Linked DNA regions of Terriglobus roseus. The protein of the gene in region 1 interacts with the protein of each later gene in a pairwise test. Links are inferred from orthologs where the notes say so. Each region holds a gene or a part of one and is shown on either strand. Other genes may lie near its edges.

Region 1 (2,999 bases):
CGTGGACGCATGCCGCACATGTGGCTGTGGGAGCCAACTACGTCTCTCTGCATGGTGAGCCGCTTGCGCTGGAGACAATGCGTCGGCGCGTTCGCGCTTACAACGAGTCGGTGGGCACCGTGAACTCGGACACGAGCGGATATCACGAGACGCTTACGCGTTTCTGGATTGCGGTGTTGGCACGACTGCATGAAGAGGAGAAGGCAGCGTCGCATCTGATGTTTGTGCAGCGAGCCGTGACTCTTTATGGTGGCAGGCGAGATCTGCATCAACGGTTTTATAACTTTGACGTGGTGAAGAACACAGAAGCGCGGCAGGCATGGGTGGCACCTGACCATTGGCCCACCTGCGGCATCATTTCTTAGTCAGAATTTTTCAAGGCATCCATGAGCGAACAAACGACGGTAAAAGAAATTGACGCGCTGCGACGTGAGATTGAACATCACGAACACCTGTATTACGTGATGGACGCGCCGGAGATTACGGATGCGCAGTATGACCGGTTGATCAATCGGTTGAAGGCGTTGGAGACGGAGCATCCGGAGTTGGTTACACCGGACAGTCCTACGCAGCGTGTTGGTGGCAAGCCGAAGGAAGGCTTTGTGAAGGTCGCGCATTCGCGGCCCATGCTGTCGCTGGATAACGCATATAACGAGGCCGAGCTGCGTGCGTGGGCGGATCGCGTGGCGGCTTCGATCCATCGCAACGAGACGTTGGAATACGTTTGCGAATACAAGCTGGATGGCTTGTCGCTGGCGATGCACTACGAAGGCGCGGGGCATGGTGCAGCGCATCTATCGCGTGGGCTTACACGTGGTGATGGAACGGTGGGAGAAGATGTCACCAGCAATGTGAGGACGATTCGCAGTGTGCCCTTGGCCGTGAGTGCGGACAAGTTGAAGAAGGCGCATATGCCGCAGACGTTTGAAGTGCGTGGCGAAGTGGTGATGCCGCAGGCTGCGTTCATCAAAATGAATGAGGAGCGCGTGCGTGCGGGGCAGTCTCCTGCAGCGAATCCGCGCAATGCGGCTGCGGGAACGATTCGCACTGTGGAGCCGAGCATCGTCGCGCAGCGTCGGTTGGATTACTACGCTTACTTCCTTCTAGTGAATGGTGAGTTCTTATTGCCAACGCAGAGCGAGACGCTCGAGGCGTTGCGTACTGCTGGCTTCAAGACGAATCCGTATGCGCGCACGGTGGCCACGATTGATGATGTGTTGGCGTTCATTGCAGAAGCAGAGGCACGGCGCGACAACCTTGGTTATGAGATTGACGGCATTGTGATCAAGGTGAACTCGGTTGCGCAGCAGAAGCGACTGGGCTTTACGGGCAAGGCACCGCGTTGGGCCATTGCGTATAAGTTTCCTGCGCGTGGTGCGGTGACGAAGCTGCTGGGTGTGAAGTTCCAGGTGGGACGCACGGGTAAGTTGACGCCGGTTGCGGTGCTTGCGCCTGTTGGGATTGGCGGCATCACGGTTGCTCGCGCGACGTTGCATAACCCGGATGAGATTGCGCGACTGGGTGTGAAGATTGGCGACTCTGTTGCCGTGGAGCGTGGCGGCGATGTGATTCCGAAGATCACGGAAGTTGTGAGCGATGCGCAGCATCCACGTGGTGATGTGGAGATTGTGTTTCCTTCGCGTTGTCCGCGATGCGATCAGCCTGTGCTGCGTGAAGAGGGCGAGGTGGACTATCGCTGCGTGAATGCGAGTTGTCCTGCGCGTTTGCATGAGGAGTTGGTTCACTTTGCTTCGCGCGGTGTGATGAACATTGAAGGCCTGGGCGATGTGATGGTGGGGCAGTTGCTTGGTCACTCGCTGGTGGAAGCTGCGGAGGCAGAGGATGTGCCGTTGGAAGAGGCTGATGCAGCGAGTGAGGAAGAGCCGACTCGTGCTGCGTTGGTGCATACGGTTGCGGATCTGTATCGGTTGAAGGCCGAAGATTTATTGACGTTGGAGCGCGTTGGGCAGAAGACCGCGGATGCGTTGATTGAGCAGATTGATCGTTCGCGCAAGGCGCCGCTTTATCGTGTGTTGCTGGGGCTTGGCATACGGCATGTGGGCGAGCGGACGGCGCAGGATCTGGCGAATACGTTTGGCAGCATGGATGCCATCATGCAGGCTTCCGTTGATGAGTTGAAGGCTGCGGAGGGGATTGGGCCGATTGTTGCGCAGACGATCTATGACTTCTTCCAGGTGAAGAAGAATCGTGATCTGGTTGAGGATCTGCGTGGGCAGGGATTGCAGTTTACTGCTGAAAAGAAAGTAGTTGGCACGGCGCTGGCGGGAATGACGTTTGTTTTGACGGGTACTTTGCCTACGCTGACGCGTGATGATGCGAAGCAGCGGATTGAGGCTGCGGGCGGTAAGGTGTCTGGAAGTGTCTCGAAGAAAACGAGTTATGTGGTGGCTGGCGAGGAGGCCGGAAGCAAGCTGGATAAGGCCCGGGAATTGGGCCTAGCTGTACTGGATGAGGCTGGATTGCTGCAATTATTGGGCTGAATCGCGCACTTTTGGGGTCGTAAAGGGCACTTTTTGCTCGGTTTGGGAAGATTTTGGGAATGGTTTCAGAGGCATCTTACTTCTAGTCTGCTTATGGAAGCGGAAGGAGGAAGACGAATGAATCTTTTCAAATGGATGTTAGCCACGGCCCTGGTTCTGGATGCGGCGCTTGTGATGACGGCGCGTGTGGTTCCGACGACTTCTCCGGTGCAGAGTGTTGGCATGGCTACCGATCAGGAATCGAACCTTGCCGTGAGTACCGCTTCGCTTCGTTAAGTTCCTTATTCAATCTCCAAGAAGAACGGCCCGCATTGTGCGGGCCGTTTTGTTTTCCGGATGCGGTCGAGTTATTCGAAGTAGCGCATTACTGTGTCGACGATGATGGCGGTGTCGCGTGCGATGTCGCGTTCGCAGAGGTGCAGGAAGCGGCGCTCGTTGGAGCCGCGGATGGCGTCCATGACGAGCCAGCCGATGGCGCTGAGATCGCGGGGAGGCAGG
Region 2 (3,158 bases), 4.1 Mb from region 1 along the record:
AAGTCTGCGATGGTGGCGGAGGCCTTCATGGGGTCGGTGAGGAGTTGATTCACCGTGAGGGCTTCAATGTTGGTGGCTTGCCACGGCACCGATGCGAAGACTTTGGACGCCTGCAGGTAAACGATGGCGATGGCGGGGATGCCGAAGAGCCATCGCCAAGTGAGTTCCAGCAGCACCCACGAAGGATGGTTGCGCACCTGTGTGAGTGTGGCGACGAATCCCTGCGTGGCGCGCTGCTGTTCCTTAACCAAACGAACTATCCCTTCACAACGAGGTTGACCATCTTGCCGGGAACGAAGATCTCCTTGACGATGGTCTTGCCTGCGATACGTGCGGCCACCTTCTCATCGGCCTTTGCTGCGGCCTTGATGGTGTCGGCGTCCGCGGCTGCGTCAACCTTGATGACGTTGACGAGTTTGCCGTTGACCTGCACGGGGATTTCGATTTCGTCTTCGCGCGCGAGTTCCTCATCTGCGATGGGCCAGGGCTGACGGAAGACGATGCCGGTGTGACCAAGCTCCGTCCACAGTTCCTGCGAGAGGAATGGCGCGAACGGTGCGAGCAACAGCACGAGACCGCGGAAGACTTCGCGGATGGTTGCGGGCGAGATGTCGCCTGCGTCCATCTTCGCTTCGCTGGCGGAGATTTCATTCACCAGCATCATCACGGAAGCGATGCAGGTGTTGAAGTGCCAGCGACCGCTGAAGTCCAGCGTGATCTTTGCGATGGTCTGATGCAATGTGCGCAGCAGGTGCTGACCGTCGACGCTTAGGCCTTCGAGGGTCTGCGTGTGTTCCGTTGCGCGATGCAGCGCGGCGTACTTAGTGGTGAGGCGATGCACGCGCGAGAGGAAGCGATAGACACCGGCGACGCCTTCTTCCTGCCATTCCAGATCACGATCTGGCGGTGCAGCGAAGAGTGCGTACATACGCGTTGCGTCTGCGCCGTACTTGGCGATCATGTCGTCGGGCGAGACAACGTTGCCCTTGGACTTGGACATCTTCGCGCCATTCTTGATGACCATGCCCTGCGTGAAGAGGCGCGTTGCGGGCTCACTGTTCTTGATGAGGCCAATGTCGCGCATGACCTTTGTCCAGTAGCGCGAGTAGATCAGGTGCAGGATCGCGTGCTCGACACCGCCGATGTACTGGTCGATGGGGAACCAGTAGTTTGCGGCTTCGCTGGCGAAGGGCGCGGTGTTGTTGCGCGCGTCGGTGTAGCGATAGAAGTACCAGGACGAATCGACGAAGGTATCCATGGTGTCTGTTTCGCGACGCGCGGGACCGTCGCAGTTCGGACACGTCGTGTTGACAAAGTCTTCCGCGCGCGAGAGCGGTGAGCCATCGACGACTGCGAGGTCAACGTTCTCTGGCAACAGTACGGGCAACTGGTCTTCCGGCACTGGCTGCATGCCGCACTTGTCGCAGTAGACGACAGGGATGGGCGTGCCCCAATAACGCTGGCGCGAAACGCCCCAGTCCTTCAAGCGATATGTGGTGGTCTTCTTGCCGAAGCCGTTCTTCTCTGCGAAGGACGACATCTTGTCCTGCGCTTCAAGCACGGCTTCGCCGGTCCATTCGCCGCTGTCGATCAGCACTGACTCTGCCTTGTCCGTGTAGGGCAACGGCAGGTCGTTGGTGTCGAGGTTGGGCGCGATGACTCGCTTGATGGGTAGGCCGTACTTCGTTGCGAACTCGAAGTCGCGTTCGTCGTGCGCGGGCACGCTCATGACTGCGCCTGTGCCGTAGCCGGAGAGAACGTAGTTGGCGATCCACACTGGCAGCTTTTCGCCGTTGAAGTGGTTAATGACGAAACGGCCTGTGGGCACGCCGTGCTTGGGCAGTTCGCCCAGCATGTCGGTGTCGCGCGCGGTCTTCTGCTCGGCGAGCATCTTGTCGACTTCAACGGACAGTTCTGCATCCCCGCCAGCCCAGTGCTGGACGATGGGATGGTCCGGTGCAAGCTGCAAGGACGACGCGCCGAAGATGGTATCAATGCGCGTGGTGAAGACCGTGATGGTCATTTCGTCGGTGCAGCCGTCCACGGCGAATGTGACTTCAGCACCTTCGCTGCGGCCGATCCAGTTGCGCTGCATGACGCGCACCTTCTCAGGCCAACCTTCCAAATTGTCGAGGCCGTCGAGCAGTTCGTCCGCGTAGTTGGTGATGCGGAAGAACCACTGCGTGAGGTCGCGCTGTTCCACCAGCGTATCTTCATGGCGCCAGCAGCAGCCTGCGATGACCTGCTCGTTGGCGAGCACCGTGTTGCAGTTGGGGCACCAGTTGACCTTGCTCTTGCGGCGGAAGGCGAGATCGCGCTTCAGCATTTCCAGGAACAGCCACTGATTCCAGCGATAGTACTCAGGCAGGCAGGTGGTGACTTCGCGCGACCAGTCGTACGACAGGCCCATGCGCTGCATCTGCTTGCGCATTTCGGCGATGTTGCTCAGCGTCCACTCGCGCGGTGCGGTGTTGTTCTTGATGGCGGCGTTTTCAGCGGGCAGGCCGAAGCTGTCCCACCCCATGGGGTGAAGGACATTGAAGCCGTTCATCCACTGGTAGCGCGCGAGGGCGTCGCCGATGGAGTAATTGCGGACGTGGCCCATGTGCAGCTTGCCGGAGGGATACGGCAGCATTTCCAGCACGTAATACTTCGGCTTTTTGCTGGTGGCGATGGGGTCAGCCGCGTACAGCGATGGGTCAGCGTCCCAGATGGCCTGCAGGCGCGGCTCAATCTCGTTGGGCTGATAACGCTTTGGTTCTTCAGTGGCCGGATTGTTCGGATCGACGATCTGTTCGGAAGACATGCACCTTTTATTGTAGGCCGCGCCGGTGTTGGATGAAACACCGGCGCGGCGAGGTGCGATTTACGCTGCCGTAACTGCGAATGCGCGTGTTGAAGGGCGCAATAAAGCTCGCGGCACTTTGTGGGCGTCGCGGCGGAGGAGCTTCTTGCCGCGCATCAGATGGCCTTCCACGCTTCGTGGCGTGGCTCCGCGACGGGCTGCGATGGTTTCCACGGAGAGTTCGTCAAAGTAGCGCATGCGAAGGACCGCCTGGGTTCCTGCGGGTAAACGTTCCATGCGCAAGAGAAGGATGCTGTGGTCTTCATTGCGGAGGAGTGCGCGCTCTGGGGTTTCCATGTGGTCGGCACGCTGC

The links.
Region 2: the proteins of ligA (region 1) and leuS interact in binary tests that used the Escherichia coli proteins (3 or more experiments, as listed by UniProt). The link is inferred for Terriglobus roseus from one-to-one orthologs.

What each region holds. Positions count from the first base shown.
Region 1 is NZ_LT629690.1:4,533,198-4,536,196, forward strand. Bases 18-2,943 are described here. They hold ligA (NAD-dependent DNA ligase LigA), read left to right. Parts: upstream 18-386; coding sequence 387-2,501; downstream 2,502-2,943. Other genes in these bases: BLT38_RS18910 (hypothetical protein), read left to right, coding at 18-365; BLT38_RS20600 (hypothetical protein), read left to right, coding at 2,619-2,777; BLT38_RS18920 (TetR/AcrR family transcriptional regulator), read right to left, coding at 2,849-2,943. Also shown: more of BLT38_RS18910, read left to right, coding at 1-17; more of BLT38_RS18920, read right to left, coding at 2,944-2,999. UniProt on the Escherichia coli protein: DNA ligase that catalyzes the formation of phosphodiester linkages between 5'-phosphoryl and 3'-hydroxyl groups in double-stranded DNA using NAD as a coenzyme and as the energy source for the reaction.
Region 2 is NZ_LT629690.1:418,623-421,780, reverse strand. What follows is about bases 32-3,116. They hold leuS (leucine--tRNA ligase), read right to left. Parts: upstream 2,807-3,116; coding sequence 257-2,806; downstream 32-256. Other genes in these bases: BLT38_RS01960 (RNA polymerase sigma factor), read right to left, coding at 2,867-3,116; BLT38_RS01970 (hypothetical protein), read right to left, coding at 32-251. In the rest of the region: more of BLT38_RS01970, read right to left, coding at 1-31; more of BLT38_RS01960, read right to left, coding at 3,117-3,158.